DNA from 2 places in the Nostocoides sp. HKS02 genome. Region 2 is predicted to be linked to the other one. Evidence: riboswitches for the same ligand, from Rfam matches in the RefSeq annotation. Region 2 holds a riboswitch; the other holds the start of a gene.
The links. A riboswitch is a leader RNA that binds a small molecule or an ion and turns the genes downstream of it on or off. The one in region 2 is predicted to bind S-adenosylmethionine.
Positions count from the first base shown of each region.

Region 1 (6,759 bases), 930 kb from region 2:
CCGAGCGCGGATGGTCCGACGAGGACCTGGGCAAGCTCGCCAGCGGCAACATCCTGCGCGTCATGCGCGAGGCGGAGTCGGGTGCGAGGGCACTCCAGGAGCAGCGCGGCCCGAGCCTGGCGACGATCAGCGAGCTCGACGGCTGAGCACGCCGGGCTAGGTGCGCCAGCGCGTGATCGTCAGCCCGACCACCCGGGCGATGATCAGCGCGACGTACATGACGCCGGCCACCTGCTCGATGATCACCACCGAGCGCGCGTGGGGCAGCACGGCGGTCACGTCGGACAAGCCGACGCTGGTGAGGTTGGCGAAGGACAGGAAGAGCAGCTCGAGGAAGGTGCGCTGTCCCTCCCCCCTGGTAGGCGATGAACGACCCCGGCCAGACGACCTGGACGGCCGTGAAGAGGTACGCGAACATCCACGAGACGACCGTGAAGTTCGCGCCCACGGCGAAGATCTCGTCGCGGGTGACCCACGAGTCGGCGAACAGGTAACGGATGAGGGCGTAGCTCGTGTAGCCGTAGAACGCGGCACGCACCAGCGCGGCCGACAGGACCACCCCGGGGTTGTCGGGAACGAAACCCTCGGCCACCGTGAGGGCGACCACCGGGACGCCCAGCACCACGGCCACCCAGGTGAGCGCGGGCGTGGCGCGAACGGCATACACGGCCACGGCCAGGATGACCACGCCGAAGATCCCGATGAGGGTCCGCCCGAGCGCCGCGTCGCCCGCGAACGGGTAGGCCAGCACCTCGAGGAGCTGGGCGCCGAGGAGCACCCCGCTCGGGTGCGCCTTGACCGCCGAGAGCTGTGCGCGCATGGCGCCCACCCTAGGGGCGGTCAGTCGGTGATGACGCTGACCCGAAGGGTCCTGGCCGCGACAACCGCGGCGAGGGTGGCGCAGCTGGCCATGACGACCGCCATCGGGACCGCGGAGCCGGAGCCCATCGCACCGATCAGCGGCGCCGCTGCCCCACCGATCGCGAACTGCGAGGCGCCGAGCAGCGCGGCTGCCGTGCCGGCCGCCTCACCGTGCCGGGTGAGCGCGAGCGCGGGGGTGTTCGGGAAGGTCAGGCCGGCGCAGGCCAGCACCACCCAGAGCGGCGCAAGGATCGTGGCGAGCCCACCGATCCCGGTGACGGCAGCGGCGAGCAGCGTCAGCGCGGCCACGGCGGACACGCTTACGGCGGCCCGCAGCACGATGCGCGGGCCGTACCGCCGCACCAGCAGCGGGTTGACCTGCGAAGCCACGATGAGGCCGAGGGAGTTGGCTCCGAACACGAGGGCGAACTGCTGGGCGCTCAGGCCGTAGACGTCCTGCAGGACGAACGACGAGCCGCCGATGTAGGAGAAGAGCGTGGCGAAGCCGAGCCCCGCCACGAGCACCAGCCCGACGAAGGTGCGGTCGCGAAGCAGGCCGCGGTAGGTGCCGAGGACGTCGCGGACATCGGCCGGGCGACGTCGCTCCACCGGCAGCGTCTCGCGCAGCGCGGTCGACGCCAGCGTCACGAGCAGCACCCCGGCCACCGCCAGCACGACGAAGACGCCGCGCCACGTCGTGAACCGCAGGATGGCTCCCCCGAGCGTCGGCGCGAGGATCGGCGCCACGCCGGAGACGAGCATGAGGCGCGACAGCAGGGTCGCCGCGGCCGAGCCCACGAAGACGTCGCGGACCGTGGCCATCGCCACGACCGCCACCGCGGCGTTGCCCAGGCCCTGGAGCACGCGTCCGACGGTCAGCAGCTCCACCGTCGGCGCGAGGGCGCAGAGCACCGACGCGAGGATGTGCAGCGCCACCCCGGCGATCAGCGGCTTGCGCCGGCCGATGGCGTCGGACAGCGGCCCGATGAGCAGCTGCCCGAGGCCCATGCCGAGCAGGATCCCGGTCAGGGTGGCCTGGACCGCCGACTCCGAGGCAGCGAGGTCGTGGGTGATCGACGGCAGGGCGGGCAGGTAGGTGTCGATGGTGAGCGGCCCGATGGCCATCAGCGCGCCGAGGACCAGGACGAACCGCAGGGTGGACCGCGCGCTCGGGGCCGGGCTGGGCGCCAGTCCTGCCGGGCTGGGCGCCGGGCCCGCCGGGACGGGAGCCGTCGCGTGAGCCGCGTGGGGCGTCGTCACGGTGGCGTCGGTCAGCGGCTCGGTGGTTGTGGTCACGTGGGCGCAACGACGACGGGCCCCCAATCCATTCCGCCCATTCCGCCCGGCTCAGTCGCGTCCGGTGAGCTCCCACGCATCGGTCGACTCCGGCGCCTGCTCGTACCCGTCGTACTGCGCCGCGACCGGGTCGCCGTCGTAGCGCGGGTCGCGCCCCGCGGCATACGGCGCCGGGCCAGGCGCGCCGAGGTCGTCAGTGCTGTCGGTGGACCCGTGGCTGACCGGCGCCTGCGCGTCGAACACCGGCTCCGGGTCCGGCACCACGTCACCGCGCATGAGCGCCAGCGTGACCGGGAGGTCGTCGGGCTTCACGAGCACGTCGCGCGCCTTGGAGCCCTCGGAGGGTCCCACCACGCCGCGGGACTCGAGCAGGTCCATGAGGCGGCCGGCCTTGGCGAAGCCGACGCGCAGCTTGCGCTGCAGCATCGACGTCGAGCCGAACTGCGTCGTGACGACGAGCTCGGTGGCCTGCAGCAGCAGGTCGAGGTCGTCACCGATGTCGTCCTCGACCTGCTTCTTCGCCGCGACGACGGTCACGTCGTCGCGGTAGTTCGGCTTGAGCTGCTCGGTGACGTGCTTGACGACGTTCTGGATCTCGGACTCGGTGACCCAGGCGCCCTGCACACGCATCGGCTTGCTCGTGCCCATCGGCAGGAACAAGCGCGTCACCCTGGCCGATGAGCTTCTCGGCGCCCGGCTGGTCGAGGACCACCCGGCTGTCCGCCAGCGAGGAGGTGGCGAAGGCCATCCGGGACGGGATGTTCGCCTTGATCAGGCCGGTGACGACGTCCACGGACGGGCGCTGCGTGGCCAGGACGAGGTGGATGCCGGCGGCCCGCGCGAGCTGGGTGATGCGGACGATGCACTCCTCGACGTCTCGTGGCGCGACCATCATGAGGTCGGCGAGCTCGTCGACGATGACCAGCAGGTAGGGGTACGGGTGGATGACCCGCTCGGACCCGGGCAGCGGCTTGACCTTGCCGGCCCGCACCGCCTTGTTGAAGTCGTCGACGTGCTTGAACCCGAACTGCGCGAGGTCGTCGTAGCGGGTGTCCATCTCGCGCACGACCCACTGCAGCGCTTCGGCGGCCTTCTTGGGGTTCGTGATGATCGGGGTGATGAGGTGCGGGATCCCCTCGTATGCCGTGAGCTCCACCCGCTTGGGGTCGACCAGGACCATGCGGACCTCGTCGGGCGTGGAGCGCATGAGCACCGAGGTGATCATCGAGTTCACGAAGCTCGACTTGCCGGCCCCGGTGGCACCGGCGACGAGCAGGTGGGGCATCTTCGCGAGGTTGGCGATGACGTAGCCGCCCTCCACGTCCTTGCCGACGCCCATGACCATCGGGTGGTCGTTGCCGCGGGCGGCCTGGCTGCGCAGCACGTCGCCGAGGCTGACCTTCTCGCGGTCGGCGTTCGGGATCTCGATGCCGATGGCGGACTTGCCCGGGATCGGGCTGAGGATGCGCACGTCGGCCGAGGCCACGGCATACGCGATGTTCTTGGACAGGGCGGTGACCCGCTCGACCTTCGTGCCGCGACCGAGCTCGACCTCGTAGCGGGTGACGGTCGGCCCGCGGCTGAAGCCGGTGACCTGGGCGTCGATGTCGAACTGCTCGAGGACCTGCGACAGCGACTCGACGACGCGGTCGTTGGCGGCGCTGCGGGTCTTGTGCGGCGAGCCCGGCTCGAGGAGGGCGTTGTCGGGCAGCGTGTAGGTGATGTCGCCGGCGAGGGCGAGCTGCTCGACGCGCTGCGGCAGGGGCGTCGTGGGAGGCGCCTCGAGGGCGGCCTTCACCTCGACGGCGGGGCTTCGGGTGGCGCTGCCCGGCCCGGCGGGCGCGGACGGAGCGAGGACTCCCGGCGCGGTCGGGCGCTTCTCGCCGGGCCGCAGGCGGCGGCCGTCGGGCGCCACGAGGGCCGCCTGCTCGAACGCCTCGTCGCCGTCCAGCGGCCCGTCGGGGTCGATGACGCGGCGGCGACGCCTGGGCTTCTCTTCGGCCGCCGGCTCGGTCTCGTCGGTCGGGACGCCGCGGTGGAGCAGCTGGTCGCGCAGCTCGCGCAGCCGTTCGGGGATCTGGTGGACCGGGGTGGCAGTCATCACGAGCAGGCCGAAGAGCCCCAGCATGAGCAGGATCGGCACGGTGCCGTACGTCGAGACCGCCGCCTGGAGTGGGCTCGAGGCGAGGAAGCCGATGATCCCGCCGCCGTCGCGCATGCCGGCCGCCCCGTGGGGCGGGGTCGGGATGCCTGCGGCGACGTGCGCCAGCCCCGCGGCAGACACCACCATCGCGCCCAGGCCGATGCCGATGCGCGAGTTGGCCGCGCTGTCCTGAGGTGCGCGGAGCAAGCGGGTGCCGAGGAAGAGCAGGGCGAGCGGGACGGCATACGCCACCCGACCGAAGGTGCCGGCCACCACGGCATGGACGACGTCGCCCAGCGCGCCCTCGAACGCCCACCACTCCCGGGCGGCGACGAGGATGGACAGCCCGATGAGGAAGAAGCCGAGCCCGTCGCGCCGGTGCTCGGGCTCGAGGTCGCTCGCGGTGTGGCCGACGCGGCGCACGGCACCGCCGGCGACGTGGGCCATCCCCATCCACGTGCCCTTGACCGCGCGCAGGGGGAAGCGGGAGTCCCCCACCGCTGGTCTTGCCGCGGGCCGGGGACTTGCGGGGCGTGCTGCTCTTGCGGTTCGCGGGCCGCGTTGCTGTGCTGCGGCCAGCCGCGCGCGCGGTGGACGGACGTGTCGCCATGCTCCGCAGGCTACGCGATGGTCACACCCGACACACGTGTCACACGCGTTCCACCCGGGCGAATCTCGGATCCGTGGTCTCAGATGACGGGCAGCGCTGTCCATCCCGTGGCCGGAACGGCTAGGGTCCTCGGTCAAGGTCATGAGTGTCAGCGCGTAGCCCCGGCTTGCTGACCAGCAACCCTCCACCGCGGTGGGGTGCTCCGGGTGACGACCGGGCCGTCTGCACCCGCAGCCGGCAAGCGCGGACCCGCAGCTTCGGGTCCACCGGACCAGGAGTTGTCGCGAATGTCGGTCGCCAGCACCCCACCCCACGCTCGTCGGACCGCTCCCCTGGCAGCGGCCCGAGACCACCTCCGCGCCGTGCCCGCACTCGAACGGGCCGGCGCTGGCTTGCCGCCGGTCGTGTCGGCCGGCCTGGGCGTGCCCACGCTCCACGGAACCGTGGACTACGCCAACTTCGACCACGCCGCCTCCACCCCCGCGCTGGTCAGCGTGAAGCAGGCCGTGGACACCGCCCTGCGCACCTACTCGTCGGTCCACCGCGGCAACGGCTACGCCTCGCGCGTGACGAGCGCGTGGTACGAAGAGGCGCGCGCCGAGGTGGCCGCGTTCGTGGGTGCCCGCGCGGGCGACGAGGTCATCTTCACGCGCAACAGCACGGACTCGTTCAACCTGCTGGCGCGGGCACTCCCCCGCGACACGAGCGTGTTCGTCTTCGAGACCGAGCACCACGCCGCCCTGCTGCCGTGGAAGCCGCGGCAGACCGTGCGGCTGCCCGTGCCCGGCACCCCGGCCGACGCCCAGGCCGTGCTCCGGTCCGCGCTCGCAACCCGGCACGGCCGCCACCGCCTCGTCGTCCTGGCCGGCGCCTCCAACGTCACGGGCGAGGTGTGGCCGGTCCGCGAGCTCGCCGCGATCGCCCGACGAGCAGGTGCCAGGGTCGTCCTCGACGCCGCGCAGCTGGCCCCGCACCGGCACATCGACCTCGACGAGCTCGGCGTCGACTACGTCGTGCTGTCCGGCCACAAGCTCTACGCCCCGTTCGGCGCCGGCGTGCTGGCGGGACGCTCCGACTGGCTCGACGCCGCGCAGCCCTACCTCGCCGGCGGTGGGGCCACCCGCGCCGTCACCGAGGAGGGCGTGCAGTGGCAGACCGGGGCCGCACGCCACGAAGCCGGCAGCCCGAACGTCGTGGGCGCCATCGCGCTCGCTGCGGCCTGCCACACGCTGCGGGCCAATGCTGCGGCGGTCGAGGCACACGAGCGCGCCCTTGGCTCGCGCCTGCTCGAGGGGCTGCGCGCCATCGACGGGGTCGAGACGTACTCGCTGTTCGGCGAGGACCATGACCGGGTCGCGGTCGCCACCTTCACCATCGACGGGCTCGACTCCTCGCTGGTGTCGGCGGCCCTGTCTGCCGAGCACGGGGTCGGGGTGCGGGACGGCAAGTTCTGTGCCCACCTGTGCGTCGACGCCCTGCTCGACGACCCGTATGCCGCGGGGCCGAGCACCGCGGTGCGCGCCAGCGTCGGCCTGGGCACCACGCCCGCCCACGTCGAGCGGCTGCTCGCGGCCGTCGCCGAGCTGGCCGAGCACGGAGCGGGGTTCGACTACACGCCTACGGCCGACGGCTGGGTGCTCGCTGCCGACGCGGACCCGCGCGAGGACCTGCCCACGCGCCCCTGGTAGCGCCGTTCGTGCAGCGAGCCGCCCCGGCATCACGCCTGGATGACCACCGGGATGATCATCGGACGGCGACGGATCTTGCCGCCGACCCAGCTGCCGACCGCGCGACGCATGACCTGCTCGAGCTGGTAGGAGTCGGTGACGCCGTTGCCCGTGGCCTCGGC
Region 1 is NZ_CP046121.1:512,181-518,939, reverse strand. Features, by position in the region: gene GKE56_RS02410 (dipeptidase) at 1-146, shown strand, start outside; gene GKE56_RS17155 (hypothetical protein) at 157-288, opposite strand; gene GKE56_RS17770 (hypothetical protein) at 366-494, shown strand; gene GKE56_RS17150 (hypothetical protein) at 594-743, shown strand; gene GKE56_RS02400 (multidrug effflux MFS transporter) at 841-2,157, opposite strand; partial or broken gene GKE56_RS02395 (DNA translocase FtsK 4TM domain-containing protein) at 2,209-4,753, opposite strand; SAM riboswitch class IV at 5,048-5,160, shown strand; gene GKE56_RS02390 (aminotransferase class V-fold PLP-dependent enzyme) at 5,273-6,598, shown strand; gene GKE56_RS02385 (ribonuclease J) at 6,628-6,759, opposite strand, start outside.
Region 1: another riboswitch for S-adenosylmethionine. It lies ahead of GKE56_RS02390 (aminotransferase class V-fold PLP-dependent enzyme); the one in region 2 lies ahead of GKE56_RS06880 (homoserine O-acetyltransferase).

Region 2 (6,759 bases):
TGCCGGCACCGGCACCGCCCACGCGTCCGGAAAGCGACATCTCAAGCACACCACTGGGCTGGCCAAGGGCCGGTCCAAGACCGCTCAGCCCGCCGCGAAGACCCTGGCGGCTGCTCGTGCCCACGCTCAGAAGGCCGCCGCCGCCAAGGCCAAGGCCAAGGCCGCCAAGGCCAAGGCGGCTGGCAAGGCCGCGACCGCTCAGGTGAGGACGGCCAGGTCCCGCGCCTGAGCGACCGCAGTCCAGGACGCTCAGACGAGGTACATCAGCACGAGGTACATCAGCTCAGACGAGGTACCTCGGACGAGGTACCTCAGTCGAGGTAGTCGCGCAGCACCTGAGAGCGGGACGGGTGGCGCAGCTTGCTCATCGTCTTGGACTCGATCTGGCGGATCCGCTCGCGGGTCACGCCGTAGACCTTGCCGATCTCGTCGAGCGTCTTCGGCTGACCGTCGGTGAGCCCGAAGCGCATGGACACGACGCCGGCCTCTCGCTCGGAAAGCGTGTCGAGCACGGAGTGCAGCTGCTCCTGCAGGAGCGTGAAGCTCACGGCATCGGCCGGCACGACCGCCTCGGAGTCCTCGATGAGGTCGCCGAACTCGCTGTCGCCGTCCTCGCCGAGCGGGGTGTGCAGGGAGATCGGCTCGCGACCGTACTTCTGGACCTCGACGACCTTCTCCGGGGTCATGTCGAGCTCCTTGGCGAGCTCCTCCGGGGTGGGCTCGCGCCCAAGGTCCTGGAGCATCTGGCGCTGCACACGGGCCAGCTTGTTGATGACCTCGACCATGTGCACCGGGATGCGGATCGTGCGGGCCTGGTCGGCCATGGCCCGGGTGATCGCCTGACGGATCCACCACGTGGCATACGTCGAGAACTTGTAGCCCTTGGTGTAGTCGAACTTCTCGACCGCCCGGATCAGGCCGAGGTTGCCCTCCTGGATGAGGTCGAGGAAGAGCATGCCGCGACCGGTGTAGCGCTTGGCCAGTGACACGACGAGGCGCAGGTTGGCCTCGAGCAGGTGGTTCTTGGCCTTCTTGCCGTCCTGGGCGATCCACCAGAGCTCGCGCTTGAGCTTCATGTCGATCTTGTCGCCGGAGTTGAGACGCTCCTCGGCGAACAGGCCGGCCTCGATCCGCTTGGCGAGCTCGACCTCCTGCTCGGCATTGAGGAGGGCGACCTTGCCGATCTGCTTGAGGTAGTCCTTGACCGGGTCGGCGGTGGCGCCCGCGGTGACGACCTGCTGGACCGGGGCGTCCTCCTCGTCGTCATCGCGCAGAACGAAGCCGGAGCCCTCGTCCTCGTCCTCGTCGGGCTTCTTGTCCTCGGCCTCGCTGCTCTCGACGTCGACCTCTTCGAGCTCGGCCTCGACCACGTCAGCCGGCTCGGTCTCGACCGCCTCGTCCTCAGCCGGGGTGGCGGCGCTGGCGCCATCGCTGGAGGCGGCGGCCTTCTTGGTGGTGGCCTTGGCAGTCGCCTTTTTGGCGGGGGCCCCACCGGACGCGCCAGCCGCGGCACTGGCCGCGGTCTTGGTGGTCGCGGCCTTCTTTGCGACGGTCTTCGTGGCCGTCTTCGTCGCCGACGGGCTGGCCGTGGCGGTCTTGGCTGCCGCTGCGCTCGTCGCCTTGGCCGCAGGCTTGGCGGCGGCCTTGGTCGCCGTCTTCGGCGCAGCCTTCTTGGCCGAGGCGGTCGCGGTCTTGCGGGTCGCCGTGGCGGCGACCGCGCGGGTGGCCGTGACCGCGTCGAGGGTGACCGTGATGCCCTGCTCGTCGAGCGAGCGCAGGACTGCCTTCATCCGCTTGGGCGCGACCTCGGCACCCTCGAGCGCAGACCTCAATGAGGCACTGTCGACCGAACCATTGGTCCGGCCTTGCTTCAGCAGCTTCTGCAGGGCGGGGTGGCTGAACTCCTGCGGGAGCGACGATGAGGCCGCCCCCTGGGGGCTCGCAGCCTTCTTTGACACGGGCGACACGGATGACCTTTCGTCGCGGACTCGCGGCACAGCACATGCCGTCATGGGCATGCGGAGGGGATGCCTATGACAACACCAGCGGGGGCGGAAGTATTCACGAGGGCAGTGGGGCGAGGCGCCCTTTGGGACCTCGTGACAGACATTGTAAAACGAGATGCCCCGAGAACCCGCATCGGCTGCCGTTTCGACGCCGGTCCCGTGCCGATGAGCCCCGCAGGCCAGCGGTGATGGGGCCATGCAGAGTGCGGAGCCGTGGTACTCAGCCCTCCGCCTTGACAGCCAGGACGGGGCAGGAGGCGTCCAACAGGATGCGCTGGGCGTTGCTGCCGAGAATCAGCTTGCCGACCGGGGTACGACGACGAAGCCCGATGACGATGAAGTCGGCGTTCTCCTCCTCGGCGACCGCGATGAGGTCCTCGGCGGGCTCGTTGCCGCGCACCAGCTGACGGACCTCGTGCTCGAGGCCCTCTTCGTCGAGCTCGCTCTGGATCCGGGACAGCTCGGCCTCGAACCGGTTCGCCTCGTCACCGTCGAACTCGCGTCCCCCGCGCTGGGAGTTGATGACGATGAGCTTGGACTTGCGCAGCAGCGCCTCGTCTGCCGCACGGCGCAGAGCAGCTCGCCCTTCCTTCGTCGGGACATAGCCCACAACGATGGCCACGGGAACCTCCTTGTTCGTCGACCGGTGCGGCGGCGGCCGCGAGCCTGACGCTACCGGAAAAGCCGAGGTCAGGCAGGTGTGCCGAGCACTCCGGCGACGATCGCGCCGACCTGCTCCAGCTCGATCAGGAAGCCGTCGTGCCCGTAGACGGAGTGCACGGTGTGCAGCTGCGCCCCGGGAACGGCCGCCACGATCTCGTCGGACAGCCGCGGCGGATAGAGCCGGTCGGAGTCGACGGCCACGACCACGAGCTCGGCGGTGACCTTGGCCAACGCGCTCGCGATCCCGCCGCGCCCGCGGGCCACGTCGTGCGAGTTCATCGCCTCGGTGAGGACCACGTAGGAGTTCGCGTCGAACCGGCCGCCCAGCTTGCCGGCGTGGTGATCGAGGTAGGACTCGACGGCATACCGACCGTGCCCGCCGAGGGGGTCCTCGATGCCCTGCGGCGCGCGACCGAACCGCTCGTGCAGCTCCAGCTCGCTGCGGTAGGTGATGTGCGCGATGCGTCGGGCGATGCCCAAACCAGCCTCCGGCCCGGCCGGCGCGTCGTAGTAGTCGCCCCCACGGAACTGCGCGTCGGAGCGGATCGCCAACAGCTGGGCCTGGCACCAGGCGATCTGCTCGGCGGTGGCGTATGCCGTGCTGGCGAGCACGATGGCCGTCGCCACCCGCTCGGGATGGGTCACCGCCCACTCGAGGACGCGCATGCCACCCATCGAGCCGCCGAGCACCAGGCGCCAACGCGCGATGCCGAGGGCGTCCGCCAGGAGCGCTTCGGTCTGCACCTGGTCGCGCACCGTGACGAACGGGAACCGGCTCCCCCAGGGCACGCCGTCGGGCGCCGCGGAGGCGGGGCCAGTGGTCCCCTGACACCCGCCGAGGACGTTGGCGGCAACCACGAAGAACCGCGTCGTGTCGAGCGGTCGACCGGGCCCGATCAGGCCGTCCCACCACCCTGGGGTCGGATGCCCGGGCCCGGCCTCGCCGACCACGTGGCTGTCACCGGTGAGCGCGTGCTCGACCAGAATCGCGTTGTCACCAGCGGCATTGAGCTGCCCCCAGCTCTCGTACGCCACCCGGACCCCGGGCAGGACCCCGCCGCGCTCGAGCTCCACTGCACCGAGCTCGACGAACTGCCGGTTGCCCGCGGGGTCGCCGTCACGCCAGGCGTGCGACGTCGTCGGTGGACGGGAGGTGGTGGTCATGTCCGGAACTCCTGGGGCCTTCGCGCTTGCCGACTGGATCCACGGTGCCCAGCTCGGCCCGGTCATCACCCGGGGCACCCCACCGCGAGGAGGGTTGCCGCCCAGCGAGCCGGGGCTTGACGCTGGAACTCATGACCTGACCTGCATCATACGAGCCAGCCCCGTCGTCATCTCGCGGCGTCCGGAGACTGGACGGTGACGCCGCGCCGAGTCGCCGTCGACCGCGCGGCCACCCCTGGGCGGATGCCGAGGTCGATCAACCGCGCGATCAGCTGGGCCAGCCGGTAGTCAGGGGCGTGCTCGAGCGCACGGTCGAGCGCCACCCGCGCGACCGTGCCGTCGCCGAGGTGCCAGGCGACGGTGGCGAGCATGGTCAACACGGGCGCCGCATCGGGGTCGGGCACCGCCCGGGCGAGCCACTCGAGTCGACCACGCAGCACCCGGGCGGCCGCAGCGGCCAAGGTCCCCGAGCTCGCCGGGGACCGCGGCGAGAGCGCTGAGCCCACCGCGTCGACCAGGTCGTCGGGCAGCGCCTCGAGGGGCAGCGAGCCGGGGCACAGCCAGGCGATCAGGGCATCGCGCAGCTCGATGTCCCGCAGGCTGTGGACGAGCTCGGCCACGTCGGGAGCGGACAGCTCCTCGGGAAGGAAGCGGTCGGGGTCGCTCCGACAGACCACTGCCCACAGGGAGAGCCACGCCATCCGGCGCGCGGCGGCCGGGCGGCCCGGCGCTTCGTCCTTGGCCAGCTCGATGGCCACGAGGTCACTGACCGCCGGATCGGCGCGGACCGTTGCCGCAACCTGCGCCCGGTCCGGCAGCGGCGACACCCCCTGACCGACGAAGTCGGCCACCGCCGGGGTGCTGGCAGGCTCGGGCAGGGGCTGACCCTCGGGTGGGCAACAGCCTTGGGTGCAGTCGAGGCTGAACCATCGGCCGTCCCGGACCACCAGGCGCTCGAGCACCGCGATCTCGGCCTCGCACAACGGGCCGACCAGGGCATCGAGCATGGGGGCGGCCAGCTCCGCGCTCGACTCGAACCCCGCGAGCAGGACGGCCTCGATCCGCTCACGCACGAGCGGGCCGACGAGGGCTGCTGCCGCATCGACCACCCCAGCGGGCTCGGGCAGGTCGAGCCGCTCCACCAGCTCGACCGCCCCGTCGTGCAGGCCGAGCACCACGACACTGTCGCTCGGGTGGTACCCGAGCTGGTAGGGAATGGAGGCGAGCACGTCGCCCGGACCGCGGAGCCGGATCGCTGTCATCCGCCCACCCTCGACCGGCACGCCCCGGTGGACGAGCCGCGGCCCGCTGAGCCGTGGACGACCGGGAGCTGTCGAACCGGGTGTGGACGCGGGGGTCGTCAGCCCCGCGAATGACGAGGGGGCGTCACCGTCACCGGACCACCTCTCCTGGCACCGTCTGGGCGACCGAGGATGCGCGCTCCCAGCCGAGGAAGGCCTCGGTCTCGGTGATCACGCTCGCCGCGATCCAGGACAGCACCACCGCGTCGTCGGCCAGGCCGACGAGCGGCAGGAACGCCTCGGGGATGAGGTCCACGGGCGAGATGACGTAGGCGACGGCGCCCAGCAGGAGCAGGAGGCGTCGGCGGGAGGTGCCGGCATACTCACCGCTGAACGTGGCCCGGACCAAGCGCGGGAGGCTGGTGACCCGGTCCGCCACGGACGGCGAACCCGGGCGGGTGGCCGCACGCACGGCGGCGGCGAGGGTGCGCACGGCACCCAGACGGGTGGTGGAACGACGGTGGGGCATGGTCCTGCTCCTTGCTGTCACGGGCGCCGTGGGGTGGCCCGAACACGGTTCCAACGACGCCGTCGCCTCCGTGATTCCCGAAGGTCGCCCACCCCGTTACAAGCCGGCGACCTTCGGCGGGAACTCGTGACGAGCGTGGTCGGCGATCCGCTTGAGCAGGTAGCCGTCCAGTCCGGCCCCGAGCACGCCACCGATCACCGGAACGCCCTTGCCGAACCGGGTCAGCGTCTTCTTGCCGGCGGTCGCGAGCAACCGGAAGCCCACGGCCTTGTTGACCACCATCAGCGCCGGACCGGGCAGGCGCTGGGCCGCCAGGTTGGACAGCCTGCCGGTCGCCATGACACCCGCCTTCTTGAGCAGGTCGTCGGCGTCGGCTCCCACCAGCGTGAGGAGTACGGCCGACCTGATCTCCGGCCGCTTGATGTCGTAGCCGCGCAGTGTGGCGACAGCGGCGACCATCCGGGTCGCCACGACGTAGAACTCCAGCACGTTGACGGGCAGGGCGACCGGCAGCGTGATGAACCCGCCGAGCCCGGTCACGAAGCCACCAGCGGCTGCGAGCCGCAGGTGGGTGCGGATCACCGCGTCGACGGCCTCCTCGGCGTCCGGCTTCTCGGCCCGCTTCACGTCGGCGACCTTCTGGGCGGAGTCGAACGGGCCCTTGCCGTCGATCCCGACGTCGAGGAGGTTCTCGACCAGCCCCGTCACCGTCCCCGAGAACAGACCTGAGTCGGCCTGGTCCGCGCGGGCGCGCTCGAGTGCCGACCCGCCGGGGGTGGCCTGCGCGGCGGCCTGGTCGGTGTCGTCCTTGCCCAGTCCGAGAAAGCCCACGGACCCTCCTAGGTAGTGTCGGGGTGGTGTCGGGCCATCCTGCCACGAGCGGTTCTGACCAGCAGGTTTAGCCTTGGGTCATGCCCGAGAATGCTGAGTCCACCTTCGCCGCGTACGCCCACCCCGAGCGCCTGGTCAGCACCGACTGGCTCGCCGAGCAGCTTGCCGCCGGCACCGTCGGCTCCAGCTCCGCCGACCGGATCGTCGTGCTCGAGTCCGACGAGGACGTCCTGCTCTACGACACCGGCCATATCCCTGGCGCGCTCAAGCTCGACTGGCACCAGGACCTCAACGACCCGGTCGTGCGCGACTACGTCGACGGCGA
Region 2 is NZ_CP046121.1:1,441,954-1,448,712, forward strand. Features, by position in the region: gene GKE56_RS06865 (hypothetical protein) at 1-229, shown strand, start outside; gene GKE56_RS06870 (RNA polymerase sigma factor) at 312-2,012, opposite strand; gene GKE56_RS06875 (universal stress protein) at 2,227-2,628, opposite strand; gene GKE56_RS06880 (homoserine O-acetyltransferase) at 2,697-3,833, opposite strand; SAM riboswitch class IV at 3,851-3,970, opposite strand; gene GKE56_RS06885 (DUF4192 domain-containing protein) at 4,001-5,095, opposite strand; gene GKE56_RS06890 (YkvA family protein) at 5,226-5,603, opposite strand; gene GKE56_RS06895 (EcsC family protein) at 5,700-6,434, opposite strand; gene GKE56_RS06900 (sulfurtransferase) at 6,515-6,759, shown strand, end outside.